2 linked regions of the Methylococcus capsulatus genome follow. The protein of the gene in region 2 interacts with the protein of the main gene of each other region in a pairwise test. Links are inferred from orthologs where the notes say so. Each region holds a gene or a part of one and is shown on either strand. Other genes may lie near its edges.

Region 1 (15,841 bases), 2.6 Mb from region 2 along the record:
GACATCTCCGCGCTGCAGCCGGCCCAATGATATGCACTATGTGATCCTGGACCGGGACGGCGTCATCAACCAAGACTCCGACGAGTACATCAAGTCACCGGAGGAATGGCGCCCGATCCCCGGCAGCCTCGATGCCATCGCCCTCTTGACCCACCACGGCTTCCGGGTCGTGGTGCTGACCAACCAGTCCGGCATTGCCCGCCGGTTGTTCAGCCCAGCCATGCTGGAAGCGATCCACGACAAGATGAGGACGATGGTGCGGGAAGCCGGCGGCGAAATCTTCGACATTTTCCTGTGCCCGCATGGGCCCGAAGACGTCTGCGGCTGCCGCAAACCCAGACCCGGCCTGTTCCGCGCCTTCGCTGAAAAGTATGGCGTGGAACTCGCCGGCACGCCGGCCGTGGGCGATTCGCTGCGCGATATCGAGGCGGCAGCGGCGGCAGGCGCCGTGCCGATCTTGGTCGAAACCGGCAAGGGCACGCGCACACTGGAGCGGAATCCCGAACTCGACGTCCCCACTTTCCCCGATTTGTATGCAGCCGCACAATATATCGTTTTCAGCCAAACTTGAGATCATCCTGCGTTCGGCGGTGTTTTTCGCCGGCATGACCTTGTCCACCTTGGTGATCAGCCCGTGCATGATCGCTGCGCGGCCCTTCTCGTTCGGCATGCGCTGGGCCTTGGCCAACTGCTGGGTCCGGTTCAATCTATGGATGCTGAAAACCGTATGCCGGCTGGACTTTCAGGTCCAGGGCCGGGAAAACATTCCAGCCCAGCCCGGCGTAATCCTCTGCAAGCACCAATCGGCCTGGGAGACCCTCGCACTGCAAGTGATCTTCCCGCCCCTGGTGTTCATCCTCAAGCAGGAACTGCTGAGGCTGCCGGTCTGGGGCTGGGCGATGGCGACCCTCAAACCCATCGCCATCAACCGCTCCCACAAGACGGCAGCGCTCAAGGAGGTGCTGAACGAAGGCGTCAAACGGCTGCAAGACGGGCTGTGGGTGGTCGTGTTCCCGGAAGGCACCCGAGTCGCACCCGGCAAAAAGGGGCACTATGGCGCCAGCGGCGCCATGCTGGCTCATCGTGCCGGCTGCCCGGTGGTGCCGGTAGCACATAACGCCGGCGAATACTGGAGCCGCCGTGCTTTCCTGAAGTATCCCGGCACCATCCAGGTCCGCGTCGGCCCACCGATCGACGCCGCCAAGTTCGACGCGGCGGAAATCACCGCCCAGGCCGAGCGCTGGATCGAAGCCCAGATGCAGGAAATCAGCCGGCCCCGTTGAGACCGGTTTTTTTAGCCGCCGACAAAACGGCGAATCCGTTCGACCGCCTCCTGTAGTACGGGGATGTCGGCCGTGTAGGCGAAGCGCAGATAACGCTCCGGTGACTGGGTGCCGAAGTCCTTGCCCGGCGTCACCGCGACGCCGGCCTGCTCCAGGAGGCGCGCGGCGAACTCCGCGCTGTCATCAGTGAACGCCGAGCAGTCGGCATAGATGTAGAACGCCCCGGACGGCGGGGCCGGCACCCCGAATCCCAGCTTCACCAGTTCCCCCCAAAGAAAATCACGGCGCGCTTCGAAAGCCCGCCGGCGCCGTTCCAATTCGGCAAGGCACGCCTCCGAAAATGCCGCCAGCGCTGCGTACTGTGAGAGCGTCGGCGCCGAAATGAAGATGTTCTGAGCCACCCGCTCCACCGCAGCCGCATATGCCTCCGGCACGACCAACCAGCCCAGACGCCAGCCGGTCATGCCGAAATATTTCGAGAAGCTGTTGACGACGAACACATGGTCGCCAAACTCCAGCGCGCTGACCGGGCGGCCACCGTATTCCAACCCGTGGTAAATCTCGTCCGAAATCAGGATGCCCTGTTCGGCTTCGAACCACTGTACCAGCTCCCGCAATACCGCGGCACGCATGACCGTGCCGGTCGGGTTGGAAGGCGAGGCGCTGATCGCCACCGGTACCTCTCCTCCGCAATGCGTCCGGCACAGGTCTGCGTCCAGATGGAAATCATGCGCCGCCCTCACCGGCACGGCATGCGGTTCGCCGGAATACAGATGCACGAAATTGGAATAACAGGGATAGCCGGGATCGGCCAGCATAACGCGCCGACCGGGTGCCAAGGCCACGGCCAGCGCCAGGGAAAACGCACCCGATGCGCCGGGTGTGAGAAATATCCGCTGGGGTGAGACCCCTGTACCGTAGCGCTCAGCATAGTATCTCCCGATGCGCTCCCGTAGCTCAGGCAACCCGGCGGCCGGGGTATAGCGCACCTGCCCGCCGGACAGGAATCGGGTCGCCGCCGCGTTCACCGGCTCGGGCGTCGGAAAATCCGGCTCGCCGATTTCCAGATGAACGATGGAACGCCCGGACGCCTCCAGCGCCTTCGCGCGCGCCAGGATCGCCATGACATGGAACGGCCGGATGCCATCGGCCAGACACCTGCCATGCTCCGCTTCCCGTGTTGCCTGGCCAGCCTCATGCGGTCGCCGGTTCATCGTATCCCCTGAAAACCTAGACGGAAAAAGTTTCATTTTACGGTTAAAATACCGACGCTGCGGGTCCGATCGCTTCGGCAAGGAGCGGCCGGTCGCTTCTTCACCCCACCATCAACCATGACGGCATCCGTTCGGACTCATGCGTGCGAGCAAATTCTATCTCTTCGTCACTTTTGTGGTCCTGCTCGTCGTCGCCATCGAAGGCGAACTCGTCGTGGAAATCCTTTCGCATACCGCAGAGCTCCTTCTCGAAGCCCTGGAGATGCTGCTGGACACGGTGTTCGAAACCGTGCTCGGCCTCACGCCGCGCGGCGCCCAGGTCCTGACGGCCTGGCTGACGATCGGCGTCGTGGTGTGGCTGGGAAGCCTGCTGGCCGGCAAGTTCGCCCGCAGGTGGCACGAGCGCAGGCGACGGATCGAGGATAACTGGCAACGAATGGTCGCCGAGGCCAAGGCCTGGTATCTGCGTCACCGCCTGAAAATCATTCTGATCAGCGCCGGTGTTGGCTTGCTGGCCCTATTGGCTCTGTTCTGAACCGATCGATCCGGTTGCTTCCCACTCGAACCGTGGCAACAGGGTGAAAGCGTTGCGTATACCCTCGGCCCACTGCTTCTGGATCGAAGCATAGAGGGGGCTGGAATAATCCAGGTGCAGATAATGGCCGATGGCAAAGGAGTCCCGCCGGTAGAAGGCGACCTCCACCGGGGGGCCGACCGAGATATTGCTGCGCATCGTCGAGTCGATGGAGACCAGGGCGCAGCGCGCCGCATCTTCCAGCGTCGTGGTGGGGGAGATCATCCGATCGAGAATCGGCTTGCCATACTTGGTTTCGCCAACCTGCAAATAAGGCGTGTCGGGCGATGCTGTGATGTAATTGCCCTGGGGATAGATGAGGTAAATTTCGGGCGGCTGCCCCTGGATCTGGCCACCCAGGATGAAGCTGGCCTCGGCCGAGACGCCGCTACGCTGCATTGCGCTGGCGTGTTGCTCCTGAACCCGTACGCTGGTTCCACCTATGTAGGACGCAGCATCGTATAAGTAGGCCGCCGTGTTCAGATTGTAGAGCGCTCCCGGATTTTCCAGATCGCGTCGTATCAGATTGATCACAGCCTGAGTCGTGGCCAAATTGCCGGCGGCCAGGACGATCATCATGCGGTCGCTGTGCAAATCGAAGCGGTACATTTTGCTGTAAACGCTGGCGTAATCGACACCGGCATGGGTACGGGAATCGGAGGCGAACACCAGCCCCTCGTCGACCTTGATGGCAAGGCAGTAAGTCATGGGGATTCCTTAACATAGGATCTGCGCGGTTAAGCCGCAGGACTCTAGCTCGAAACAGCCCCCGATCTCAAGCGGCTGCGCAATCGATAGGGATTTCGGCACTTGCACCGGATCAGCGCAAGGCGTTTCCAGCGTGCCCCAAACCAGCCCAGCCTCCGGTCGGGCCGCCCCACGCCCGCCTGGGCATCGCACGGGAAACGACAGAAGGGCACTTGGCATGGCCCGAAAATCGCTTGTCCGCCTATAGGAAGGCCCGCTTCCTGCGTCACCGTGGCCCGCCGCACCCTGAAACGATTTTAGCCTCCAAGGATCGAAACACGATCATGACCCTGGCACTGCAAGATTACCCCAATCCGGAATGTTTCGATGAGTTGATCGACGAGCACGGCATGCCCCGGCGAATCGCCTGTGCCCTGTTCGACCATCTCAATGGCTTCTCCGAAGCCGATCTCCAGGAACGCAAAGCCGCCGCCGAAGCCGAAATCCTGAGCATGGGCATCACTTTCACGGTCTACTGTGAGAACGAGGGCTCTATCGACCGTGCCTGGCCGTTCGACATCATCCCACGGCTGATTCGGGCCGAGGAATGGGAAGGGGTCGAACGCGGGCTAAAACAGCGCACCCGCGCGCTGAACCTGTTCATCAATGACATCTACCACGCTCAGGACATCGTCCGGGATGGCGTATTCCCGCGCGAACTGCTGGCAGACTCCAGGAATTTCCGGCCCGAGTGTGTCGGTATCGACCCGCCGCTCGGCGTCTGGGCCCATGTGTGCGGCACCGACCTGGTCAAGGACAAGGACGGGCGGTTCTACGTGCTGGAGGACAACCTCCGGGTACCCTCCGGCGTGTCCTACATGCTAGAGAACCGGCTGGTGATGAAGCGGGTGTTGCCGGAGCTTTTCGAATCCTACGCCATCGGCCCGGTCGACGACTATCCGGCCCAACTCCGCCAGTGCCTGGCATCCCTCGCGCCCATGGCCAATCCTCAGATCGTGGTGCTGACACCCGGCATCTATAACTCGGCTTATTTCGAACACGCCTACCTGGCCCAGCAGATGGGCGCCGAACTGGTGGAAGGACGCGACCTGGTCGTCGGCAGCGACGACTGCGTCTACATGCGCACCATCGAAGGTCTGCACAAGGTCGACGTGGTTTACCGGCGGATCGACGATCTGTTTCTCGACCCGGAAACCTTCAATCCGGAATCGGTGCTCGGCGTACCAGGGCTCATCCGCGCCTGGAAGAAGGGCAAGGTGGCGCTGGCCAACGCTCCTGGAGCCGGGGTGGCGGACGATAAGGTGGTCTACACCTACGTTCCCGACATCATCCGCTATTACTTGAACGAGGAGCCCATCCTGCCGAATGTACCTTCCTACCGCTGCGTCGATCCAGAGGAATGCCGCTATGTGCTGGACCACCTCGACCAACTCGTGGTCAAACCGGCCAATGAATCGGGCGGCTACGGCATGCTCATCGGCCCCAGGGCCCGCCGGGAGGAGCGCGTGGAGTTCGCTGAGCGCATCCGCCGCGATCCGCGCAACTACATGGCGCAGCCCATGCTCACCCTGTCCACCGCGCCCACACTGGTCGATCATCGGGCCGAACCGCGCCATCTCGACCTGCGCCCCTTCATCCTGAGCGGCCGGGACATCTATGTGACCAACGGTGGACTGACCCGCGTCGCTCTCCAGAAAGGCTCGACCGTGGTGAACTCGTCCCAGGGAGGAGGCAGCAAGGACACCTGGATCATCGACGGAAAAGGAGCCTGACATGGCGATGTTGTCGCGCGTCGCGGAAAGCCTCTACTGGATGTCGCGCTATCTAGAGCGGGCGGAAAACACCGCCCGCATGATCAATGCCAACGCCAACGTGATGCTGGACTTGCCCCGGGAAATCCGTCCCAGCTGGGATTCTCTGCTGACCATCACTGGGAGCGAGGAAACATTCGCCACGCTTTATTCCACTCCCGGCGAAAGCCAGGTCAGCCGTTTCCTGATTACGGAGGCACGCAATCCCGGCTCCATCGTCAGCTCGCTGCGCGCGGCCCGCGAGAACGCCCGCAGCATACGGGACATACTCCAGCGGGAAGGCTGGGAGCATATCAACGCGCTGTACCTTAAGGCGATGGCGCGCATACCGGACAGCGAGTCGCCGAAACGCCGCTTTGCCTACCTCGACGATATCATCGTCAGCGTACAGACCGTCGCCGGCATCATCGCCGGCACCATGAGCCATGATGAAGCCTACGAATTCGTCCGGCTCGGCTGCAATCTGGAGCGGGCCGACATGACCACCCGCATTCTAGACGCCCGTTGGATCGACCTGTCACCGGAAGGCAAGGATGTGACGCCGTTCGAAAACCTGCTCTGGATGAGCGTGCTGAAGTCGATGACGGCCTACCATATGTACCGGCGCCACTGCCAGAGCGCCGTCGGACGGAATTCGGTGGTGAAGTTTCTCCTGGAAGACACCTTGTTTCCCCGTTCCTGCCATTTCTGCCTCCGCGACATGCTGGAGGCGCTCGCCCATCTGCCGCAGGGCGGCTGTGCCCGCGAAAAACTGGCGGAAGCCATCGCCCTGGTCCAGGATGAGGAAAGCCGCCGCCGTACCGAACTGCACCGATTCATCGACGATCTCCAGATCAAGTTGGCCGAAATTCACGATGCCCTCTCCGGCTGCTACTTCGACGTCGAAAAATTGTCGCCCCGGCAGAATCAGTCGCTTTGCAGTAACGAATAGGGTACAGCAGATGCGAAAAGGCCCGCGGCTTTGGCCGCGGGCCTTTTCGTCACCCTTCAGACACTGGAGCGTCGCCATTTTTCGCGAAACCCGACGGGACTTCCAAGTCACCCTCGGAAGCGAAAAATTGGCGACGTCTTTGCCTTCGGCGGCCCGCGCCGTCCTGCGTCCGCCTCGGCTCCGTCCGTCTCTCCGCGACGCACTCCGCCATGGCTCCCACAATGACTCGACGCCGTGTCGGTTCCCTTATGTTTTGTCTACACCTGCGGTGAAGCCGCAGACTCCGACAAAACATCCGGGCCTACGGCTTCGCGGGTGTCGTCGCACTCGCTCGCTTCGCTCGACTTCCTTGTGCTCCTTCGTGGCGATCAGCCGTTGATGAAATAGTGCGTCGCGATACTGGCGACATAGCCTGCAGCCACCGCGGGTGTCCATTTCAGATGGCTGAAGAAGGTGTACATGCCGCGCGATGTGCCCATCAGCGCCACACCGGCCGCCGAGCCCACCGACAGCATGGATCCGCCCACGCCAGCGGTCAGGGTGACCAGCATCCACTGGTAGATGTCCATGTCCGGGTTCATGTTCAGCACCGCGAACATCACCGGGATGTTGTCGACCACCGCCGACAGCAGACCGACGATGACATTGGCCGTGGTCGCACCGAGACCGTCATACATGGCGGCGGAAGCCAGCTCCAGATAGCCGATGTAGCCCAGACCGCCGACCGCGAACACCACACCGAAGAAGAACAGCAAAGTGTCCCATTCGGCGTCGCGGACGTTGGCGAACACATCGAACCGGTCGTCGCTGTTGCCGGGGAAATACATCTTGAGGCGGTAACCGTAGAACATCAGGATGGACAGGCCCACCATCATGCCCAAGAACGGCGGCAGATGGAGGAACTGCTTGAAGCTGACGGCGATCGAGATGGTGAGCACGAACAGACCGCAGATCGCCAGAGCGCCTGGCTTCATGACGACGACCTCCTCCTCGGGAAAATCCGGCAGTTCGTTCGGAATCGCGAAGTGCATGAAGACCGCCGGCACCGCGAAGTTCACGACCGAAGGAATGAACAACTCGAAGAAATCGAAGAATTCCGCTTTTCCAGCCTGCCATACCATCAGAGTCGTGATGTCGCCGAAGGGGCTGAAGGCGCCGCCCGCGTTGGCCGCGATCACCAGGTTGATGAATCCTAAGCTGACGAATCGGGGACTCTTGGCCCCGACCGCCATCACCACGGCACCAACCAGCAGCGCCGAGGTCAGGTTGTCAGCCACGGAAGACAGGAAGAAGGTGATGACGCCGGTGATCCAGAACAGCTTGCGGTAACCGAACTTGCGGGTCACCAACCAGGACCGCAGCGCCTCGAACACATTACGCTCGGCCATGGCATTGATGTAGGTCATGGCGACCAGCAGGAACAGCATCAGTTCCGCATATTCCTTGAGGTCGTGCTCGAATGCCCGGTGCACCTCCTCGGCAGCGACGCCGGCGGTGCTGGCCATGTAGGCGACCTCCGCCCAGATGATGCCGGCGGCCAGGATCACCGGCTTGGACTTCCGAAGATGCGTGAATTCTTCGGTCATCACGAAGGCATAGGCCACGATGAAGATCAGAACGCAGTATAATCCTCGGTGAGTCGCGGTCAGATCAAGATTCCGGGTTTCCTCCGCCAGGGCAAGCTCAGGCAGCCCTAGGAAAAGCGACAATAAAACGAATGCGCGTAACAAGGCCAGGTCCTCTCGAATTGTTATTGAATCGAATAAAAACGTGGCCGCTACATGAGCGGCCCGCCTGTTCCCAAATCCGACCCACGATTATATAAGAAGAACATCCGGACTGACGAATCCACCGGGCACCGGCGACGCGCACGCTATCCAGCCCCACCACCACACACCGGCGGCAGGCGTCGACTCCGACACGCGATGGTGTTATCGTCGTTTTCATAGTAAAACACTCAGGATATCGCCCCGAAGCGAACACCCGACAGCGAAAACGCCATGTACCAATACGACGAATATGACCAACGGCTGGTCGACGAACGGGTTGCCCAGTTCCGCAGCCAGACCCGCAGATTCCTTCAGGGCGAGCTGAGCGAAGAGCAGTTCCGCCCGCTGCGTCTGATGAATGGCCTGTACATCCAACGCCACTCCCCGATGCTGCGCGTCGCCATCCCCTATGGCCTGCTCTCGTCCAGGCAACTGCGCAAACTGGCCGAAATCGCCCGCCGCTACGACAAATCCGTTGCCCATTTCACCACCCGCCAAAACATCCAATTCAACTGGCCGCGCCTGGAAGACGTACCGGACATCCTGGCCGAGCTGGCGACGGTCCAGATGCATGCCATCCAGACCAGCGGCAACTGCATCCGCAATGTCACCAGCGACCCGCTGGCCGGCATTTGCCCCGACGAGATCGAAGACCCGCGCCCCTACTGCGAAATCATCCGGCAGTGGTCGACCCTACACCCGGAATTCAGCTACCTGCCGCGCAAATTCAAGATCGCCGTTAGCGGGGCGATGAAAGACCGTGCCGCGACCCAGCTGCACGACATCGGCTTGCAGATGGTCAAAAGCAAGACAGGCGAAACCGGCTTCGAAGTCCTGGTCGGCGGCGGCCTCGGACGCACACCGATCATCGGCCAGACCATCCGCCCTTTCCTCCCCAAGGCCGATCTCCTGTCCTATCTGGAAGCCATCCTGCGGGTCTACAACCGCTTTGGGCGGCGCGACAACAAATTCAAGGCACGCATCAAAATCCTGCTCAAAGAAACCGGTATCGCAGACTTCACCCGTCAGGTCGAGGCCGAATGGGCGCAGATCCGCCCGCAACTGGTGCTGGACACCGGCGAGATCGAGCGGGTGAAGAAACATTTCACAACGCCCGAGTACCGGCCTGCGAGCGGCGCCGGCCCGGACGGCCTGGCGGCGGCCGACCCACGCTTCGCCACTTGGCTGAGGAACAACACAACGGCCCACAAGATCGCCGGCTACCGTGCAGTGTTTCTGTCACTGAAAGCCCGCGGAGTGCCGCCGGGTGATGTCACCGACACCCAGCTGGATGCCGTGGCCGAGCTGGCCGAGCACTACAGCTTCGGCGAGATCCGCGCCACCCATACCCAGAACCTGGTGTTCGCGGACGTGCATCAGGACGATCTGTACGAACTCTGGCAGCGCCTCGACTCCATCGGGCTGGCCACGCCCAACATCGGCAAGGCCACCGATATGATCTGCTGCCCCGGTCTGGATTATTGCTCGCTGGCCAATGCCAGCTCGATCTCGGTGGCAGAAGACATCTATTCACGCATCGACGATATCGATTATCTGCACGACCTCGGCGACCTGCGGATCAACATTTCCGGCTGCATGAACGGCTGCGCCCATCAGAGCGTGGGCCACATCGGCATCCTGGGCGTAGACAAGAAAGGCGAGGAGTGGTACCAGCTCACTCTGGGCGGCAGCTCCAGCAATGACGCATCGCTCGGCGAACGCCTCGGTCCCGCCATCGACAAGGCTCACGTGGCTCAGGCCGTGGAAACCATTCTGAAAACCTACATTGAGTTGCGTCAGGACGAGGAATCCTTTCTCGATACCGTGCGACGTCTAGGCATCAACCCGTTTCAGGAGCGCGTCTATGCCCATCATTAAAGACGGATCCATCGTCACCGATACTTGGCACCATCTGGCCGATGACGAACCAGTGACTGCTGCCCCCTGCACCGTTTCGCTCGCACGCTGGAACCGCGAGAAGAGCGAGCTGGCCGCCCACGGCGGCGCCTTGGGGTTGCGGGTCAGGGGAGAGGATCGCGTGGAAGATTTCGCCGGAGAACTCGACCGGTTCCCACTAGTCGTGGTGGAATTCCCCAGCATGGTCGACGGCCGCGGATTTTCCATAGCCAGGCTGTTGAGGGAGCGCTATGGCTACCAGGGTGAACTCCGGGCACGTGGAGCCTTCATTCCAGACCAGGTGTTCTTTCTCCGGCGCGTGGGATTCAACGCCTTCGAATTCACGCACGATGCGAACCTGGAAAGCACGCTGCCCCTGCTCAGCGAATTCAGCGTGACTTACCAGGCCGCAGTGGACGACCCACGGCCGCTTTACCGGCGCTGCGCCCGATGAACTGGTCATTCTTGAGGGCGTGACTCGATTCGTGAGGGGGCGCACCATGATCGGGCACGATCCCGCCCACACCCTCCTACCGGCTCTGCGCCCCAGCCACCCGATCCATGAGCACGCGGGCTTCCGCCTTCTGGCGGTCGTTCCCCACGGCGAGGATCTCCTCCAACAGCTCGCTTGCCGCATCGGCATCGCCCATGTCGACATAGGCCTTGCTGAGGTCAAGCTTCGTCTCGAGCGGATCCATGTCGGTGATGTCCCCATACGGGTCCATGTCCTCCCGGATCGGCCCTGGCATACCCGAACCGGGTTGACCGGCGGGCTCCGTATTCCGCACGGCCGGAACCGCTTCGATCTCGATGGTCATCGGCGGTTCGGAGGCGCGGGCCGGCGTCTCTTGCGTCGGCACCGGAGGCGGGTTTAGTTCGGCGTGGTCGTCAAGGCTTTCGAGCTCCGCCAGCAGCGACTCGATGGACTCAGCCGCTGAAGCCGTCGCGCGGGCATACGGCTCCGGTTCGTAAGCGATGAGATTGTCGGCGTCATGGACGACCTCCGGCTCGTCGTTCGCTCTTCCCGCCGGCGAACACGGTTCCAGCCCGGCGAATTCGAACTCGAGTGGAGGTATGTCATCGGCCACAATCTGCTCCCCCTCGGGTTCCGCAGCACCGTCCCGGAGTTCCACATCGAGAGCTTCCGACGATACCCCTTGCACAACCGCAGGCGATCGTGGCATTTCGGGAACGGTGTCAGCCACTAGCGACCGGCGCGCCGCCGCATCGGGAAGACCGTCCGGAACATCCACCGGCACGGGAGGTTTCAAACGCAGCTTGAGACTCATACGGGACACTTCTCCCCAGAGGTCCGGCCGCGTCTCACGCCAGCCCGATGTGTCTTCCGCCAGTTCCTCGAACGCCTGGTATTTCCCCGCGAGGTATAGAATTTCGAGCAGCTTCAGGCGAAATTCGTCGCGTTCAGGGTGTGCTGTGACGGCGGCCCGCATCAGTTGCTCGGCCGGGGCAAGTTTGCCATTGGCCAGAAAGGCATCGGCCTCGGCGATCGCGTCGATCGGCTCCACGGAATCCACCTCTTTGACCGCGTTGCGGTACGCTTCCAGACTGCGGACACCTGCGGAGGAAACGGTCCGCGGCGCGGTCGATGCCGTGCTGCCGGCCATCAGTTTGTCGAGTCTCGAAGGCAGGCCAAGGCCGAACGCCCGCCGCCTCCGTCTCGCCCACCAGGCCAGCGCTGCCGTGAGTGTGAGGGGACCCAGCCCCCAAAGCCAAGAGCCGTTGGCAGCGGCGTCCTCCGTCGGCTCGGTTGCCGGGGGAGGCTGGATGACCACGGTCACTGGCGTTCCGGCGCCGGATTCGGCGGCCGGAGATGACACCGGCACCGGCGACGGAGGAACGCTTGCGGAAGGCGAAGCGGCGGCCGGAACCCCGGGTTGCAGCGCCGCGATCTGCCGGTCCTTCAAATCGAGGAGTTGCTGAAGGGTCGAAAGCTGCTGCTCGAGCGCCCCCAATCGGGCACGAATTTCTTCATTTTCCTGGCGAAGGCTTTCGGCGACCTCCAGGGCGAGATCATCCTTGCCGCCGGCTCCACCAGCTGGCCCTTGGCTGCCAGGTGCGAGAAGCTTGAGCCGACCGCCGCGGGCCGCGGTTTCCCCTCCTTCCGGCGGCGGGACGGGAGCGGAAGCCGCTGGCGGGAGGGTGGATACATTCTTTCGAGCACTCTGGCGCGCCGCCGCCCGCAGTTCCCGCCACTGCCTGACGGCATCCGCCGGCTGCAGCTCCGCCAGTACTGCGTGCGGAGGAATGGTCAACACGGCCCCATGCTTGAGAGCGTTGACGTTACCCCCGATGAAGGCATCCGGATTGGCGCGGTAGATGCCGACCTTGACTTGTTCCGGGGTCAGGTCGCCATCCGCATTGACGGCCTTGGCGATGGAGGAGAGGGTATCGCGGCGCCTGATGGGGCCATATTCCGATCCTTCCCCGGAGGACCTGGCACGACCGGCAGAAGGGGAAGAGGGAGGGTCCACAACATAAAGCGAACGCGGCGTCGGTTCCTGCGGGTATGGCGAAGCACGCTCGGAGCGGCTAGGAGAACTCGGGTCGGGGAAGACCTGTACCGGCGGATCGACCAGCACGGTGAATTCCTTGACGATCCGCCCCTCCGGCCAATCCACCTCCATCAGAAAACTCAGGAACGGCTCACTGATGGGCTCTCGGGAGCTGATCCGGATCACGCCGCTCCCGTCGGCACGCTGCTCCGGCTGAAACCGCAGGCTCGACAGGAACTGCCGGCGTTCAATGCCGGCCCGGGCAAAAGCCTCCGGCGAAGCGAGTGTCACCTTGATGTCCTCGAGTTTCTCCTCCGAAACGACGAGGGGCACCTCCGCCTTGAGCGTCTGGTTGAGAGCGGACAGCAGCCTGAGTTCCCCGATACCCAGGGCATGGGAGCCGGGAGAAATGAAGATGCCGATGAGCGTCAGGGTCCGACGCGCGAATCTGATCCTTTCCGCTCCGTACACCGCGGGTCGTCAATAGGAAATGTAAAAATGAATGCGTCAAATATACTTATCTATCAGTATCTCCGCAATCTGCACGCTGTTGAGCGCCGCGCCCTTACGGATGTTGTCCGCGACCACCCACAGGTTCAGTCCGCGCGGATGCGAAATGTCTTCGCGGATGCGGCCGACGAATACCGGGTCTTTGCCGGCGGCCTCGGTGACTGCGGTCGGGTAGCCCCCCGGCTGATGCTCGTCGATCACCACGACGCCCGGCGCCTTCTCCAGCAATGCCCTCGCCTGCTCCGCCGTGATCTTGTCCCGGGTCTCGATGTGCACGGCCTCCGAATGACCGTAGAACACCGGCACCCGCACGGTGGTGGGATTCACCAGGATGGCATCGTCCCCCATGATCTTGCGGGTCTCCCAGACCATCTTCATCTCTTCCTTGGTGTAACCGTTGTCCAGGAAGACATCGATCTGCGGCAACACGTTGAAAGCAATCTGCTTGGGATACACCGAGGCCTGGCAGGGCAGGCCATTGAGCAATTGCGCGGTCTGGCCGGCCAGCTCCTCGATGGCCTTCTTGCCGGTGCCGGACACCGCCTGATAGGTGCAGACATTGATGCGCTCGATGCCGACGGCATCGTAGATCGGTTTCAGCGCCACCAGCATCTGAATGGTGGAACAGTTGGGGTTGGCGATGATGCCGCGGTTCCGGTAATCGGCGATCTTTTCCGCATTGACCTCCGGCACCACCAGCGGGATGTCGTCCTCGTAGCGGAAGCGGGAGGTATTGTCGATCACCACACAGCCAGCCGCCGCCGCCCGGGGCGCGTAGATATCGGAAACCGAGGCGCCGGGCGAAAACAGGCCGATCTGGACCAGGGACCAGTCGAACTCCTCCACATCCACCACTTTGAGCTGGCTGCCCCTGAACTCCAGGCGCTTACCGGTGGAACGACTGCTGGCCAGGGCGTACACCTCGCCCACCGGGAACCGGCGTTGCTCAAGGATGGACAGCATCGTTTCGCCGACGGCCCCGGTGGCGCCCAGCACGGCGACATTGTAGGTTTTGCTCATGATCTGACTCGGTTCAGTGAAATTCGATTGCCGGCTTCTGTTGGCAGAAGCGGCAAGGTTCAGGCACTGCGCAAAGCAGCGACGATCGCATCACCCATCGCGGCGGTACCGACCTCGACGGTGCCTTCCGAGGCAATATCGGCCGTGCGGAAACCCTGATCCAATGCCGTCTGCACCGCCCTCTCGATCCGCTCCGCCAAGACCGCGTCGTCGAAGCTGTAGCGCAGCATCATGGCCAGCGACAGGATGGTAGCGATCGGATTGGCGATGCCGCGGCCGGCGATATCCGGGGCCGAGCCGTGGATAGGCTCGTACATCCCCTTGCCGTTCTTGTCGAGGGAAGCCGAAGGCAGCATACCGATCGAGCCGGTCAGCATGGCGGCGCAGTCGGACAAGATGTCGCCGAACATGTTATCGGTCAGCATCACGTCGAATTGCTTCGGGTTACGGACCAACTGCATCGCGGCGTTGTCCACATACATATGGCTCAGCGCCACGTCCGGATAGTCCTTGCCGGCCTCGATGACCACCTCGCGCCACAGTTCCGTGCATTCCAGCACATTGGCCTTGTCGATGCTGCACAGGCGCTTGTTACGCTTCCGAGCAATCTGGAACGCGCTGTGGGCTATGCGGCGGATTTCCGATTCGCTGTACACCAGGGTGTTGTACCCTTCCCGCTCACCGTGCTCGTTGATGCGACGACCGCGCGGCTTGCCGAAATAAATGCCACCGGTCAGCTCCCGCACGATCATGATGTCCAGGCCAACGACCACTTCGGGCTTGAGGGTCGAAGCCGCCACCAACTGCGGATAGAGCACCGCCGGCCGCAGATTGGAAAACAGTTCCAGCTCCGAACGCAAGCCCAGGAGCCCCCGCTCGGGCCGCAGCGAATAATCCAGAGGCTCCCATTTGGGACCACCGACCGCACCAAGCAGGATCGAGTCGGCGGCCCGGCACAGCGTCAGGGTTTCTTGCGGGAAGGGGGTGCCATGGACATCGTAGGCCGCACCGCCGATCAGAGCGTGTTCGGTTTCGACCGCCAAACCGAAATCGGTGCACAGGCTATCCAAGACCTTCAAGGCTTCTGCGACGATTTCCGGTCCGATCCCGTCGCCGGGCAAAACAGCGATTTTGATAGTCATTGAAGCGATACCTGAATTACTCGAGACTTCAAGGGACGGCGAACAGCCAGGGGGCAGACTTCCTGCGGGCGGCTTCGTAGGCGCGGATGGCCTCGGCATGCTGCAGGGTCAGAGCGATGTCGTCCAGGCCGTTCAGCAGACGATGCTTGCGGGAGGCATCCACGTCGAAATGGAAGGTTTCGCCGAACGGCGTCGCCACGGTCTGCGACTCCAGGTCGATGGTGAGCTCGAAGCCGGGTCCGGCCTCGCTAAACAGGCGATCGACCGTGGCTTCGTCGAGTACGATGGGCAGGATGCCGTTCTTGAAGCAGTTGTTGTAGAAGATGTCGGCGAAGCTCGGCGCGATGATGGCGCGAAAGCCATAATCCCCCAGCGCCCAGGGCGCGTGCTCGCGCGAGGAGCCACAGCCGAAGTTCTTGCGGGCCAGCAATATCTTGGCGCCGGCATAACAGGGCAGGTTGAGCACGAAC
Region 2 (15,842 bases):
GAGGCCATGGTTCCCGCCGTTGTCGGATGGCGGGGGGCGTTTCGTCCCGCGCCGTCCGTTACCTTAATTCCGTCCATGGGCGCAGATTCATGACGTTGGCTCACCCGGCGAACCTGCGTCAAATTGCCGCAGATTTTTCTTGACAGCTTCGGGGCGGGTGATAGACTGCGACGCACCAAGAGGGCCGGCCAGCCTGAGGGCTGCGGTTCTAAGGGGTGGCAAGGATGCATAAACCAAGCAGGGAAGTGAGAGAAGATTCACCGGGCGATGCACCGGTGTTTATGTCCGATATAACAGTTGGAGGTAAAAATGGCAGCAACAACTTTGGGTGGTGCAGCCGCGGCCGAAGCGCCGCTGCTGGACAAAAAGTGGCTCACGTTCGCGCTGGCGATCTACACCGTGTTCTACATGTGGGTACGCTGGTACGAAGGTGTTTACGGCTGGTCCGCCGGTCTGGACTCGTTCGCGCCGGAGTTTGAAACCTACTGGATGAACTTCCTGTACACCGAGATCGTCCTGGAGATCGTGACGGCTTCGATCCTGTGGGGTTATCTCTGGAAGACTCGCGACCGCAACCTGGCCGCGCTGACCCCGCGTGAAGAGCTGCGCCGCAACTTCACCCACCTGACCTGGCTGGTGGCCTACGCCTGGGCCCTCTACTGGGGCGCTTCCTACTTCACCGAGCAGGACGGCACCTGGCATCAGACGATCGTGCGCGACACCGACTTCACGCCGTCGCACATCATCGAGTTCTATCTGAGCTACCCGATCTACATCATCACCGGTTTTGCGGCGTTCATCTACGCCAAGACGCGTCTGCCGTTCTTTGCGAAGGGCATTTCGCTGCCGTACCTGGTGCTGGTGGTGGGTCCGTTCATGATTCTGCCGAACGTGGGTCTAAACGAGTGGGGCCACACCTTCTGGTTCATGGAAGAGCTGTTCGTGGCGCCGCTGCACTACGGCTTCGTGATCTTCGGCTGGCTGGCGCTGGCCGTCATGGGCACCCTGACCCAGACCTTCTACAGCTTTGCCCAGGGCGGACTGGGACAATCCCTGTGTGAAGCCGTGGACGAAGGCTTGATCGCGAAATAAGGAACTTCGCAGGCCGGCGGGCCGGTGGGGGTGCTGGCGCACAGACCCCGGGCCGGACCGGCGGCCGGAAAGGACTCGCGGCGACGGGGGGCGGGTGGTCCCGGCTCCCGTCGAAAATAAGAAAACGACAAATTTGGAGGTAACTTTAATGAGTGCTGCGCAATCTGCGGTTCGTTCGCACGCCGAAGCGGTCCAGGTATCCCGGACCATCGACTGGATGGCGTTGTTCGTGGTGTTCTTCGTGATCGTGGGCTCGTACCACATTCACGCCATGCTCACCATGGGCGACTGGGACTTCTGGTCGGACTGGAAAGACCGGCGTCTGTGGGTCACCGTGACTCCGATCGTGCTGGTCACCTTCCCGGCGGCCGTCCAATCCTACCTGTGGGAGCGGTTTCGTCTGCCCTGGGGAGCGACTGTCTGCGTACTCGGCCTGCTGCTGGGTGAGTGGATCAACCGCTACTTCAACTTCTGGGGCTGGACCTACTTCCCGATCAACTTCGTGTTCCCCGCCTCGCTGGTGCCGGGCGCCATCATCCTGGACACCGTACTGATGCTGTCGGGCAGCTACCTGTTCACCGCCATCGTCGGTGCGATGGGTTGGGGTCTGATCTTCTACCCGGGCAACTGGCCGATCATCGCGCCGCTGCACGTGCCGGTGGAATACAACGGCATGCTGATGTCGGTTGCCGACATCCAGGGTTACAACTATGTGCGTACCGGCACGCCCGAGTACATCCGCATGGTAGAGAAGGGCACCCTGCGTACCTTCGGTAAGGACGTCGCCCCGGTATCGGCATTCTTCTCCGCGTTCATGTCGATCCTGATCTACTTCATGTGGCACTTCATCGGTCGCTGGTTCTCCAACGAACGGTTCCTGCAGAGCACCTGATCGGGCTGCGGCAAGACCTGTGAGTGAAAGACCGTCGTCCGGCTTGGCGACAGGCCGGCGAGTGACCCAACAGCAAGAACTCGAAAGAGGAGAGATCATGAAAACAATAAAGGACCGGATTGCAAAATGGTCTGCAATCGGACTGCTGTCCGCCGTGGCAGCCACCAGCTTCTATGCGCCGAGCGCCAGCGCCCACGGTGAAAAATCGCAGGCGGCGTTCATGCGCATGCGTACCATCCACTGGTACGACCTGAGCTGGTCGAAAGAGAAAGTCAAAATCAACGAAACCGTGGAAATCAAAGGCAAGTTCCACGTGTTCGAAGGCTGGCCGGAAACGGTCGACGAACCGGATGTGGCGTTCCTCAACGTCGGCATGCCGGGTCCGGTGTTCATCCGTAAGGAATCGTACATCGGTGGCCAGCTGGTGCCGCGCTCGGTGCGTCTGGAAATCGGCAAGACCTACGACTTCCGGGTGGTTCTCAAAGCCCGTCGTCCGGGTGACTGGCACGTTCACACCATGATGAACGTCCAGGGTGGCGGACCGATCATCGGCCCCGGCAAATGGATCACCGTGGAAGGCTCCATGAGTGAATTCCGCAACCCCATCACCACCCTGACCGGTCAGACGATCGACCTGGAGACCTACAACGAAGGCAACACCTACTTCTGGCACGCGTTCTGGTATGCCATCGGTGTCGCCTGGATCGCCTACTGGTCGCGTCGTCCGATCTTCATCCCCCGTCTGCTGATGGTGGATGCCGGTCGTGGGGACGAACTGGTCTCGGGCACCGACCGCAAGGTTGCGATGGGCTTCTTGGCCGCCACCATTCTGATCGTGGTCATGGCCATGTCCAGCACCAACAGCAAGTACCCGATCACCATCCCGCTGCAGGCCGGAACCATGCGTGGCATGAAGCCGCTGGAACTGCCGGCGCCGACGGTGTCGGTGAAAGTGGAAGACGCCACCTACCGCGTGCCGGGCCGCGCCATGCGGATGAAGCTGACCATCACCAACCATGGCAACAGCCCGATCCGGCTGGGTGAGTTCTACACCGCCTCGGTGCGTTTCCTGGATTCCGACGTGTACAAAGACACCACCGGTTATCCGGAAGACCTGCTGGCTGAAGACGGCCTGAGCGTCAGCGACAACAGCCCGATCGCGCCGGGTGAGACCCGCACGGTCGACGTGACGGCGTCGGATGCGGCATGGGAAGTGTATCGTCTGTCCGACATCATCTACGATCCGGACAGCCGCTTCGCCGGTCTGCTGTTCTTCTTCGACGCCACGGGCAACCGTCAGATCGTACAGATCGACGCCCCGCTGATCCCGTCGTTCATGTAATCGCCTGAGGGGGAGTCCTTCGGGACTCCCCTTGCGGTGGTGAAAGCCAAAACCCCCGACCGGCAACGGTCGGGGGTTTTTTTATGCCTGGCTTTGGATTTTCAGGTGCGAGCTTTCAAATAAAAGGCCCCGCCTTGGCGGGGCCTTTTGTCTAGTGCCGTGGGGGGACCGCTGTCAGGCCTCGGCGCTTCGGGAAGCCTTCTTTCGCTCGTGTTCCTGCAAGAGTTTCTTGCGGATACGAATGGTCTGGGGGGTCACTTCCACGAGTTCATCGTCATCGATGAATTCTATCGCCTGCTCGAGACTGAATTTGATCGCAGGTGTCAGCAGTATGTTTTCGTCGCTGCCGGCCGCCCGGATGTTGGTGAGCTGTTTGGCTTTCGTAGGGTTGACCACCAAATCGTTGCCCCGATTATGCACGCCTACGACCATGCCCTCGTATACTTCATCGCCATGTTCGACGAACAGGCGTCCCCGTTCCTGTAGATTGAACAATGAGAATGCCAGCGCCTTGCCCGACGTGTTGGAAATAAGCGCCCCATTGGTTCTTTGTCCAATCGCGCCTTTCTTGACCGGTCCGTAGTGATCGAATATGTGATACAGCAGGCCGGTTCCGGAAGTCGTGGTGAGAAATTCGGTTTGAAATCCGATGAGGCCGCGGGAAGGAATAAGGTATTCGAGACGCACGCGTCCCTGGCCGTCCGGCACCATGTTCTGGAGGTCGCCTTTACGCTCACCGAGCTTTTCCATGACGGCACCCTGATGTGCTTCCTCCACTTCGATCGTCACGAATTCATACGGTTCGCAAGGTTCGCCGTCGATTTCCCGAATGATAACTTCGGGTCTGGAAACGGCCAGCTCGTAACCTTCCCTTCGCATGTTTTCGATTAAAATGGAAAGATGCAGTTCACCACGGCCGGAAACCGTGAATTTGTCCGGGTCGGCCGTATCCTCCACCCGCAGTGCAACGTTGTGGATCAGTTCCCTATTCAGTCTGTCGCGAATCTGCCTTGACGTCAGAAACTTGCCTTCCCTTCCTGCGAAAGGCGAATTGTTTACCTGAAAGGTCATGCTCACCGTGGGTTCGTCCACGGTGAGCGGGGGGAGCTGTTCTGCAAACCCCACTGCGCAAAGCGTATCCGAAATCTCGAGCCCCTCGATACCGGTGAAGGCAATGATATCGCCGGCGCTTGCCTCTTCCCTTTCGATGCGTTCGAGGCCGTGGAACGCCAGAACCTGAAGAATGCGTGCCGCGCCCTGCCTGCCATCGCGTTTGATCAGTGTGACGGGGGTATTCCTTTTGATGGTTCCTCGGGTGATTCTGCCGATGCCAATGACTCCCACATAGGAATTGTAATCGAGACTGCTGACCTGCATCTGAAACGGCCCGTCGATATCCACGTCGGGCGGCGATACATGATTCACGATGGCTTCGAACAGCGGCTCGAGCGTTCCTTCCGTGATATCGGGATTCAATCCCGCATAGCCATTCAGCGCCGAGCAGTAGATGACCGGAAAATCGAGCTGGGCTTCGGTAGCGCCGAGGCGGTCAAACAAATCGAAAGTCTGGTCGAGCACCCAGTCCGGACGGGCGCCGGGACGATCGATTTTGTTGATCACTACGATGGGGTGCAGCCCCATGGCGAAGGCTTTCTGAGTGACGAAGCGAGTCTGTGGCATGGGGCCGTCCACGGCATCGACCAACAGCAACACCGAATCGACCATGGAAAGGACGCGCTCGACCTCGCCGCCGAAGTCAGCGTGGCCGGGTGTGTCTACGATGTTGATACGGTAATCCCGCCACTTGATGGCCGTATTTTTTGCGAGGATGGTGATGCCTCGCTCTTTCTCCAGGTCGTTGGAGTCCATGACGCGCTCCCCCACCCGCTCATGAGCAGCGAAGGTGCCGCTTTGCTGGAGCAGTTTGTCGACTAAGGTGGTTTTGCCGTGGTCGACGTGGGCGATGATCGCTATGTTGCGTAATTTTTCTACCATGTTTCTCAAAGGGTGTCGGGTGGGAAAAAAGAAAGCACCCAGCTTCAAGCCGAAGCCGGGTGCTTATGGAAAATTTGACCGCGATTTCAGTTTTGCGGTTTCGCGGAGAACGACGGCTCGCTCCGATGTGAAAGCCGACTTACCCTGCTCACCCTTTCTCTTTGAAAGGAGCGGGAAGCCGCTTTCCGCATCCGGGGCGGCCGGTCGTCATGACGGTCAGTTTTGTTCCCAAGGCAGACCTCGAAAACGCCAACCTCCTCTCGAGCTGCGATGGCGGTCGTCGTCCAGAGGGCCTTCGAAACCTTCGCATATATTGTACAGTTTCAAATAGCCGGCCGCTGCCAACTGTTCCGCGGCTTCCTGGGACCGCTGCCCGCTTCTGCACAGGAGCAGGACCGGCGTCGCAACATCGGGTACGAGCTGCTTGACCCCTTCGAGGAAATCGGGATTGATTCGCCAACCGGGTGCAAATTTCCAGGGAACATTTTTCGCCTCCGGCGGGTGCCCGATCATCGCGAATTCGATGGGGTCACGCACGTCGAGAAGAACGTGCTCGGGATGGTTCAGCATGAACTGCCAGGCGGCAGCGGGGTCGATCTGCTCGATCATGATTCGGGTCTCTGGCCTACAAGAAAAGCTTCGTCGCGTTGGCCGGCATCCGGTCGGCCTGCCCGTGCTTCATCCCGGTAATAACGGATCAGCAACCCATCAAAGAGCCGGATGAGTTCGTTGTCGTGCAGCAGGAAGCGCGGGTTGCTGGGACCGTAATCACTGCTCTTGCTCTTCACGAAAGTCTGATAGAACAACAAGCCGCCCGGTCTGAGTGCGTCCACGATCGCCCGCACCAGCGTTCGCTCGAGGAACCGGGTTACGACGACCACATCATAATGTTCGGTGGCCCATTGGCATTCCATGACATCGCCGACGCGGGCGTGGATGGGCAGACCTTCCATGCGCGCGGTATGGGCCAGCGCTTCGATTCCCGCCTCGGAAATATCGATGGCGTCCACCTCGAACCCCCGCCGAGCCAGAAACAGGGCATTGCTTCCGAGTCCGCAGGCAAGGTCCAGCGCCCTGCCGCCAGCTGGCAGGAGGTGCTCGTTCTGGGACAGTACCGTGGCGACATCGGGGAAGGGAGCCTTCCATTCCCGATAGATCCGGTCCCACTTTCGCCGGGTCGTCTCGGTGTCCATCGTCAACCCCGGTGAGATTCTCCCTGAAACATCTGTTCGATGATCGGAATCACCTTCTTGTCGAGCAAGAACATGATGACATGATCCCCTTCTTCTATGACCGTGTCATGATGGACTTGTATCACCTCTTTGTCTCTGACCAGGGCACCCATGACCACGCCCGGCGGAATAGCGATGCGGTCTATCGGTATGCCGATCACCTTCGATTTGCCGGGCGTTCCGTGTGCGACCGCTTCGAGCGCTTCGGCGGCGCCGTGGCGCAGCGAATGGACCTGGACTACATCGCCCTTGCGGATATGACGGAGGAGGGCGCCTATGGTGGATTGCTGTGGTGAAATGACCAGATCGATCTGGTTGGGGTCGACGATATCCGCATAAGCGGCTTTGTTGACCAGACTGATGACGCGCCGTGCACCCAGCCGTTTGGCCAGCATCGCGGACAGGATGTTGACTTCATCGTCATTGGTGATGGCACAGAAAATGTCCGTGGTTTCGATGTTTTCGCTCAGCAGCAGTTCCTTGTCGGAAGCATCTCCCAGCAACACTACGGTATTGGTCAGGTCGCCCGCGATCTTCTTGGCGCGATCGGCGTTTTTCTCGATGACCTTGACTTGATAGCGTTGTTCCAATGCCTGCGCCACCCGCTTGCCGATATGTCCGCCTCCGGCGAACATGAGCCGTCTGTAAGGCTTGTCGAGTTCACGCAGCTCACTCATTACATCACTGATTTCTTCGGACGAGGCCATGAAGAACACTTCGTCGCCGTGCTCTATCGTCTGTCGTCCATTCGGGACGATGGGACGGCCATTGCGGAAAATTGCGGTGATCCGGGCATGGACATTGGGCATGTGCTGGTGAAGCTCGCGAATTTCCCGGCCGACCAAAGGTCCTCCGCTCAGCGCCCGGACCGATACCAGGCGGATCCGTCCTCCGGCGAAATCCAGAACCTGGGATGCGCCTGGACATTGCAGCAGCCGTTCGATCATCTGGGTGACGATCTGTTCGGGACTGATGACTACGTCGATGGGCACGCCTTCCTTGCAGAATATCTCCGGGTAGCTCAGGTATTCGATGGCACGCACCCGCGCGATCTTCTTCGGAATGTTGAACAGGGTGTGCGAGATCTGGCAGGCCAGCATGTTGGTTTCATCATCGCTGGTCACGGCGATGAGCATGTCGGCGTCGTCGGCGCCCGCGCGCTTTAGCACCGTGGGATGCGCCGCATTACCCTGTACGGTGCCGATGTCGAAGCGGTCGTGCAGTTCCCGCAGGACACTGGTCTGTTTATCGACGACGACGATGTCGTTGTCCTCGCTGCAAAGGCTGGCCAGAACACTCGTGCCGACCTGACCGGCTCCCAGGATAATGATCTTCATCAGCGCTTGTCTTTGAACTTGATACCCAACGCATTGAGCTTTCGGTACAAATGCGTACGCTCCAGGCCGATGGCCTGGGACAGCCGTGCGACGCTGCCGCCGTACTTGTCCAGATGGTATTCGAGATAGGTCTTTTCGAAGCGTTCGCGGGCTTCTTTCAGCGGAAGCTCGAAAAAGTCGGATTTGCCTTCCGCTTTCAGGGCATCGGTGGTGCCGCCGAGGATGGATTTGACCTCATCCAGTGAGACATCTTCGCCGCTGCCCAGAATCAACAGCCGCTGGACCAGGTTTTTCAACTCCCGGACATTGCCGTGCCATGCGTAGTGACGTAAAAAGTTTTGCACCGAGACCGGAAAACGCCGAAAGGGGAGCTTCTCCCGGCTGACGAAATAGTCCACATAAAACCGGAGCAATTCAGGGACATCCTCACTGTGTTCCCGAAGCGGCGGAATCTTGAGCGTGACGGTGTTCAGCAGATAAAACAGTTCCCGGCGGAAAAGTCCGGCGCGGACCGCATCGTCCAGGGGCACATGCGTCGATGCGACGAGCCGGAAATCCGCATGGATGGGTTCGGTGCCGCCGACGCGGTAAAACACGCCGGTTTCCAGCGCCCCAAGGAGACGGACCTGGGTTTCCGGCTCGAGGTCGGAGACATCCTCGAGAAACAGCGTGCCTCCGTGGGCCTGTTCCAGCAATCCCCTGCGGATTTTTCCATTGTTTTCACTGCCGAAGAATTCGATGGCGGATGCAGCGGGCGAAATGGTGCCGGCGGCCACTTCCAGGAACGGCCCGGAACGGCGTGAGCTGTGGGCATGCAGGTAACGCGCGGCGGTTTCTTTGCCGCTGCCGGCCTCTCCGACCAAAAGAACCCGTGCGTCGTGCTGGGCGATGCGTTTGATCTGCTCCCGCAGCAGCTCCATCGACGCGCTCTTGCCGACCAGTTCCACCGGCACCATTTCGGCCGCACGCTTCACTCCCACGGTTTCGCGCTTCAAGCGGACCGACTCCAGTGCCCGCTCCACGGTGATCAAGAGTTTCGCCATCGAGATGGGCTTTTCCAGCACGTCGTGGGCACCCAGGCGGGTGGCTTCTATGGCGGTTTCCACCGTGGCGTGGCCGGACATCATGATGACGGGGCAGTCGATCGCTCCGCTTTCCAGCCATTCCCGGAGCAGCGAAATGCCGTCCTCGTCCGGCATCCAGATATCCAGCAGGACCAAGTCCGGCCGATGTTCCCGGACGGCCTGGCGGGCGGCAGCCCCGTTGTTGGCGGCGACTACCGCATAGCCTTCGTCGGTGAGGATGTCCTGCACCAGTCCCCGGATGTCGGGCTCGTCATCGACGACCAATATGCAGCCTTGATTCATGATTTCGCTCCAGAGCTCCCGCCACTTGCTTCGGCTCTAATGTCTGTTTCTGGAACCGGGAACCGGATGATGAAGCCGGCACCCTGCTGGTACCCGTTTTCCACGCGGATGGTCCCACCATGCTCCTCGATGATCTTTTTGACGATCGCAAGCCCCAGGCCGGTGCCCTTGGTCTTGGTGGTGACGTAGGGTTCGAAAATCCGATCTGCCTGGTCCTTCGGAATGCCGGGGCCGTCGTCACGGACGGTCAGTTGCACGAAGGATTCTCCCTGGTCGATTGTCTTGCGAAGAATAAAGCACATCTTACCTTGAGTGGACGGCGACAGGGCTTCCTGTGAGTTCTTGATGAGATTGTGCAAGACCTGTCGCAGTTGCAGCGGATCGGCGGAAATTCTGGGCAGATCCGGTGTTTCATCGATTTCGAAGGTGAGGCCGGATTGTGGCGGGTACAAGGCCAGCACTTCCTCCACGATTTCGGCCAGCGCAACCCGCCGGAGCTGGATGGTCGAAGATCTCGCATACTCGGCGAAGGCGTTGACCATGGCTTTCAGCGCCTCGACCTGATGCACGATGGTGCGGGTCGAACGGTCCAGGATTTCCGCATCGCGGGCGTCGAGCCGGTTGGCCAGCTTGTGATGCAGCCGTTCGGCGGAGAGCTGGATCGGTGTGAGCGGATTCTTGATCTCGTGGGCCAGGCGCCGGGCGATTTCGCTCCACGCCGCCTGGCGCTGGGCCAGGATCAGTGCCGTCACATCTTCGAATACCACCACGGCGCCGAGTTTTTCGCCGTTGCCGTTGAACAAGGGGGTGCCATGGCAATACAGCTCACGGCGGCCGGAGGGGCCGACGAAAGCCATTTCGCCCTGCCAGGTGCCTGCGCCCTTTTCCAGCCAGCGTTCGATACGGTCCAGCGGTTCGGCGAGATAGGGATGTTTGGCTTTGAGCCGGCCGAGTGGGAGGCCCAGGTAATCGTGGGCGGGAACATCCAGAATGTCGTCCACGGCCCGGTTGGCGGTGAGAAGCCGGGAGGCGTTGTCGAAGCTGAGCACACCCGAGGACAGATTGGACAGTACGGTTTCGAGATAGGTGCGCTGGCGCTCGACTTCGAGCCGTGACAGCCGGGCTTCTTCGCTGGCCAGAGCGAGTTTTTCTGTCATCGTATTGAACGATTCGACCAGAAAGCCGAGTTCGTCTTTCGCCCGCACTGCGAGGCGCTGGCCGTAGCGGCCTTCGGCGACCGCGCGCGTGCCCTGGGCCAGCCGCCGCACCGGCGCGACGATGCGGCGGATGCTCACGAAGGCCACCCAGATGGCTGCCAGGAGGCTGAGCAGCAATACCAATGACAGTGTGAGGATGAACGTGTGCTTGAGGGAACTGCGGAGGAAGCCGAGTTCCTTGTAGTGCACGTAGGCCGCTTCGACCGTGCTGGCAAGCTGGGAGATTCGCAGCGGTACGGGAAACACGGCCTGCAGGAACAGAGGATCATCGGAAGGGATGGCCACGACGGCACGGATCTGTAGATTACCATCCGGGTTGGGTTCCAGGCGGACAGAGGATTTGCCTTGCTTGACCCGGAGCAGAACCCCGGCGTCCGGCAGATCGGGGAGGATGAAGCCGAGCTGAGAGCCGCCGGCGGCGATGATCCGCCCTTGCCTGGAAAACACTGTGAATTCGCCTTCCCCCAGCTCGTCCCGGAGTTCGGTCAGGCGCAAGGGATATTCCATGATCGGGGCGAGCTGCAGTTCGGCCGCCGCTTGTTCGGTTTGGTGCAGCATGGCGCGCATCCGCTCATCGAGCGCGGCCTGCCCCAATTCCAGCGCGTCCTCCATGGCCTGGTCGATGCGCACGTCGAACCAGCTGTCGATGCTTTGTTTGAGGAACTGCATGGAGTAGTAGAAAACGATGGAGGCCGGTGCCAGGCTGAGCAGGACGAACAGAAACGCCATGCGGGCCGTCAGATGGGAGCCGGCTGTCCGCTTGGCGAGCTGGCGGAGGAGTCCATAGACATTGACGACGACCAGTGTGAGCAGCAGGATCGAACCGACCGAATTGATGAGGACCAGCAGCGAGTACATGCTGCCGAGCTGCGGCGAACTCTGCGTGGCGGAGCTCATCAGATGCAGTGACGCGACGATGGCCGTGAACAGCGCGATCACGACCAGGCTGAGGGGCAGGCGGATTCTCAGTTTGCGAATGACCATCGGAACCAGGGGCTGTTGAGATGCCACTGGGGGGAGAGATAGGCCGTGGGGCGCAATGGCAGGGGGAGTGATTCGATGTCCAGCGTCACCGAGAGGGCGGCGCGGTATTCGCCGCTGCCGAACGTTTGGGGGGCCTCGATCGGCAGGTTTCTTATCCGCCCCAATGCATCCAGGAGGGCGCGCAGACTGGCGAAGTTCTCGGTCACACCGGATTCGGCCGTCGTCAGCTGATAGGCGCGTGCCAGCGGGTGAAAGCGTATGGTCCGCCGATGGTTTTCCGAGATCATGGTTTCATCCCACCACCAGGGTCTGACCCGCTTGACCCGAAGACGTAAGACCAGGGTCAAGGGGACGCCGTTGTGCATGGCTTCGACGGCGGTTTCGCTGAAATGGTAGTCGATGTCGGCATCGAGCCCCCAGGAGCGGTCCTCGTGCCGGAACAGGTCGGCGCGGCGCACGGCGAACCCCGCTTCGGCGCTCCAGCCCGCGATGGGGGCGAGGAGGCAGAAGAGGACCAGCCAGCCGGCAAACCTGTTCATCCCGTCTTGCGCAAACGGGCATAGAAGAAGCCGTCCATGCCGGATTCGCCGGTGAGAATCTGGCGGCCATGGCGCAAGGGGATGCCCCAGTCCGCGGTCGGCGGCAGTTCCGCCGCATCGGCGTGGGTTTCCAGAAAGCGTTTCATCTGCAAGTCGTTCTCGGCACGGATGACCGAACAGGTGGCATAGACGAGGGTGCCGCCGGGTTTGAGCAGAGGCCAGGCGGCAGCAAGGATGGCTGCCTGAAGTTCGTTGAGTGTGTCGAGATCGCGTGCTTGCCGCAGCAGCTTGATGTCCGGGTGGCGCCGGATGACTCCGGTCGCCGAACAGGGCGCATCGAGCAGGATGCGGTCGAAGGGGCAGCCGTCCCACCACGATTCCGGTGCGCGGGCGTCGCCGGCGATGACCTTTGCGGAGAGTCCTTCCCGCTCCAGATTTTCACGAATACGCACGCACCGATCGGCATCGATGTCCACCGCGACGGCTTGGATGTCTCCCCGGCAGAGTTCGATCATGTGCAGTGTCTTTCCACCGGGAGCGGCGCACAGATCCAGGATCCGTTCGCCCGGTTCGGCGCCCACCAGCGGCGCCGCCAGTTGGGCGGCTTCGTCCTGGACCGATACCCATCCTTCGGCGAAACCCGGTAAGGCTTCGACCGGGACCGGCGATTCGAGGGTCAGTCCCCAAGGTGAATGGTGGCAGGGGCGGGCGGCGATGCCGGCGTCGGCCAGTCGTGCGAGGTAGGCTGCGCGATCGTCCTTGAGCGGGTTGATCCGGAGCGTCATCGGCGGCGGCAGATTGTTCTGCTGCACCAGAGATTCCCATCGCTCGGGCCAGTCGGCGGCGAGCCGATTGCGCAGCCAGGCAGGGTGAGCATCCCGGCTGGCGGGGTCCTGCAGTGCCCGGCATTCCAGTTCCTCCTTGCGGCGTAGATAGTTCCTCAGAATGGCGTTGAGCAAGGGTTTCGCCCAGCTTTTCCGGCCGGCCGCCTCGACTGTTTCCGACACCGCGGCATGAGGTTTGACGTTCATGCTGCGCAACTGGTGGAGACCGATCAGCGCGAGCAGCCGGATTTCCGGGTCGCGGATCGGTTTGGTCGCCAGGCTGCCGAGCAGGAAATCCAGCGGCTCGAAGGCGCGAATTACGCCGTAGCATAGCGATTGCACGAACGCCCGGTCACGGGCATCTGGCAAAGACGGAAGGCGTTTTCCCAGCGCCCAGGTCAGCGAATGCCGGTCGACGACGACATCATGAAGCGCTGCGGCGGCCAGCATGCGGGTTTTGGTCGTCATGTCCCCAGCCGTTTTCCGGCCAGCGCGTGGGCGTTGAGGAAGTCTGCGGCACTCATCCGCCGTTTTCCCGGGGTCTGGATTTCAAGGATACGCAAAGTGCCCCGCCCGCAGGCTACGTCGAGGTTTTTCGCTGCTGCAAGGACAGTGCCGGGGGCGGTGTCCTGCGGGGTGTCTAGTGCCCGGGCCGACCAGATTCGCAACACCGTTCCATCCAGCGTCGTTTCCGCCACCGGCCAGGGATTGAACGCGCGCACCCGGCGGGAGAGGGTGGTTGCATCCTGCTGCCAGTCGATGCGTGCCTCGGATTTTTCGATCTTCTCGGCGTAGGTCACCCGACTCTCGTCTTGCGCTTCACCGGCCAGGCAGCCCTCTGCCAGCGCGGGCAGCAACTCGGCCAGCAATTCGGCCCCGAGGCCGGCGAGGCGGTCATGCAAGGTGGCGGCGGAATCGTCGTCACCGATCAGGCAGCTCCGCTTGCCCAGCATCGGCCCAGCATCCAGACGCGGCTCGATGCGCATGAGAGTGACGCCCGTTTCCCGATCGCCGGCGAGAATGGCACGCTGGATCGGCGCTGCGCCTCGCCAGCGGGGCAGCAGGGAGGCATGGATGTTGACGCAGCCAAGCCGTGGAACGGTCAGGACGGGGGGGGGCAGGATCAGGCCGTAGGCCACCACCACCATCAGGTCCGGCGCCAACTCGCGCAGCCGTTCGAGTTCCTCCGGCCCTTTCAGGGATTCCGGCTGGAACACGGGAAGGCCGTGATCGGACGCGAGTTGCTTGACCGGGCTGGACGCGATTCTACGGCCACGGCCGGCGGGGCGGTCGGGTTGAGTATAGACGGCGCATGGCGGGTTGCCCGATGCGATCAGGGCGCGCAGGGCAGGGACGGCGAACTCTGGGGTGCCGGCGAATACGATTCTCATGAAGCCGTTTTACGGTTGGGCGGAAGCGGCGGCCTGCCGCAAAAGGGGCGATCGTCGCTTTCTGCTCCCACGCGAGGCGGTCAGACGGCTGCCGCGGCACGCGGAGTCTTGTTGATCGCCTTCATGCGCCGCTCTTTCTGGAGTTTCTTGCGCGCCATCTGGCGCTTCAGAGCGGAAAGATGGTCCAGGAACAGCTTGCCTTCGAGATGGTCCATCTCGTGCTGGATGCAGACGGCCAACAATCCCTCCGCCGACATTTCAAAGAATTCGCCGTTACGGTCCTGGGCGCGGATGCGGACCGATTCGGCTCGACACACTTTTTCGAAAATCCCCGGCACCGAAAGGCAGCCTTCCTCCATCTCCCCGTTCCCTTGCTTTTCGAGCAGTTCCGGATTGATCAGGCAAAGCGGCGCATTTTTTTCTTCGGAAACGTCGATGACGAGAATGCGCTTGTGCAGGTTGACCTGGGTGGCCGCCAAGCCGACACCGGGGGCTGCGTACATGGTCTCGAACATGTCGTCGACGGTCCTGCGCAGGTCGTCGTCGAACACTTCGACGGGCGCGGCCTTCTTGCGCAAACGTTCGTCAGGAAATTCGAGAATGGATAGAATGGTCACGGTAGCCTCTTCCGCCGGGCGGGCGGGAAACATAGCTGCTCAAGCAAGGAGAATTCTAACGAATTCCGCCGGGAGAATGAATCTAATGATCATGGCGGCCAGCCACTCTGGATGGACGAGAGCCGCTCCTTGCCAGGATCGGTCCCTTCCCTCCAGAGTTCTCCCGCACGCGGGAGAGGGAGAACAAAAAAAGCGCTTCGCGTTGTTTCACGTTAAAGCCTGATGCAGCTGGAAATACAAGGTCTGTGAATAATAAGACAAGAAAACTTCACTCCGGTTTCCTCGTGATCTCCCGAGGATGCCCATGATCGCCAGGCTTGCCGCCGGCCTGGCTCTGCTCCTCATCTACGCAGGCGCCTTCGCGGACGGGATCGCCCTCAATCCGGATTCTCCAGATCGCTACCTGGTGCAGGTGAACGATACGCTCTGGGACATCGCCTCCCGCTTTCTGCAGAATCCGGCGCAGTGGTCGCAGGTATGGTACCGGAACCCGGCATTGGCCAACCCGGACCAAATCTATCCGGGCGACGTGCTTGTACTGCGCCGGCGGGGGCGTGAGCCCAGGATCGAGATCGAGACCGCCCCCACCGTCCCCTTGAGTCCCGTCATTCGGGTGACACCGCTGGTGCGGGAGATCCCGGTCATTCCGGAGCATGCCATCCGGGCATTCCTGACCCGGCCCAGAGTCCTGGACGGCGCCAATGTCGACACGCTCCCTTACATCGTCGGGTTCCCGGACGAGCACATCGCCGGCGGCGCCGGTTACAGATTCTATGCGCGAGGGGTCAAAGCAGCGGATGGCTGCGTTCTGGCGGTCGTGCGGCCGGGCCCCGTCTATCGCGATGGCGTCACCGAGGAAGTGCTTGGCCATGAAGCCTTGTATATCGGGGATGCGCAGCTGCGCCGTGCCGGCGAGCTGGCGGAGTTTCTCTTGGTCCGGGCCGAGCGGGAGGCCGTGATCGGTGATCGTCTGCTGGCCGTCGAGCCGCGAGAGCTTATGACTTCGTACACGC

The links.
Region 1: the proteins of def (region 2) and N4J17_RS16135 interact in binary tests that used the Escherichia coli proteins (3 or more experiments, as listed by UniProt). The link is inferred for Methylococcus capsulatus from one-to-one orthologs.

The regions. Positions count from the first base shown.
Region 1 is NZ_CP104311.1:3,330,518-3,346,358, forward strand. The notes cover bases 12,219-14,998. They hold N4J17_RS16135 (aspartate-semialdehyde dehydrogenase), read right to left. Parts: upstream 14,230-14,998; coding sequence 13,207-14,229; downstream 12,219-13,206. Other genes in these bases: N4J17_RS16130 (FimV/HubP family polar landmark protein), read right to left, coding at 12,219-13,170; leuB (3-isopropylmalate dehydrogenase), read right to left, coding at 14,289-14,998. Also shown: glyS (glycine--tRNA ligase subunit beta), read left to right, coding at 1-30; gmhB (D-glycero-beta-D-manno-heptose 1,7-bisphosphate 7-phosphatase), read left to right, coding at 32-571; N4J17_RS16085 (lysophospholipid acyltransferase family protein), read left to right, coding at 534-1,283; N4J17_RS16090 (aminotransferase class I/II-fold pyridoxal phosphate-dependent enzyme), read right to left, coding at 1,295-2,497; N4J17_RS16095 (hypothetical protein), read left to right, coding at 2,637-3,032; N4J17_RS16100 (proteasome-type protease), read right to left, coding at 3,015-3,779; N4J17_RS16105 (circularly permuted type 2 ATP-grasp protein), read left to right, coding at 4,103-5,551; N4J17_RS16110 (alpha-E domain-containing protein), read left to right, coding at 5,553-6,521; sodium:proton antiporter NhaD, read right to left, coding at 6,890-8,251; N4J17_RS16120 (nitrite/sulfite reductase), read left to right, coding at 8,522-10,168; N4J17_RS16125 (DUF934 domain-containing protein), read left to right, coding at 10,155-10,640; more of N4J17_RS16130, read right to left, coding at 10,717-12,218; more of leuB, read right to left, coding at 14,999-15,371; leuD (3-isopropylmalate dehydratase small subunit), read right to left, coding at 15,400-15,841.
Region 2 is NZ_CP104311.1:769,022-784,863, reverse strand. The notes cover bases 13,062-15,842. They hold def (peptide deformylase), read right to left. Parts: upstream 14,830-15,842; coding sequence 14,293-14,829; downstream 13,062-14,292. Other genes in these bases: N4J17_RS03650 (LysM peptidoglycan-binding domain-containing protein), read left to right, coding at 15,134-15,842; fmt (methionyl-tRNA formyltransferase), read right to left, coding at 13,286-14,212; rsmB (16S rRNA (cytosine(967)-C(5))-methyltransferase RsmB), read right to left, coding at 13,062-13,289. Also shown: bacterial ammonia monooxygenase, subunit AmoC, read left to right, coding at 310-1,092; bacterial ammonia monooxygenase, subunit AmoA, read left to right, coding at 1,241-1,984; bacterial ammonia monooxygenase, subunit AmoB, read left to right, coding at 2,082-3,326; translational GTPase TypA, read right to left, coding at 3,501-5,321; N4J17_RS03695 (rhodanese-like domain-containing protein), read right to left, coding at 5,538-5,930; N4J17_RS03690 (class I SAM-dependent methyltransferase), read right to left, coding at 5,927-6,514; Trk system potassium transporter TrkA, read right to left, coding at 6,517-7,890; N4J17_RS03680 (sigma-54-dependent transcriptional regulator), read right to left, coding at 7,890-9,257; N4J17_RS03675 (sensor histidine kinase), read right to left, coding at 9,254-11,458; N4J17_RS03670 (DUF4390 domain-containing protein), read right to left, coding at 11,440-11,997; more of rsmB, read right to left, coding at 11,994-13,061. UniProt on the Escherichia coli protein: Removes the formyl group from the N-terminal Met of newly synthesized proteins. Requires at least a dipeptide for an efficient rate of reaction. N-terminal L-methionine is a prerequisite for activity but the enzyme has broad specificity at other positions.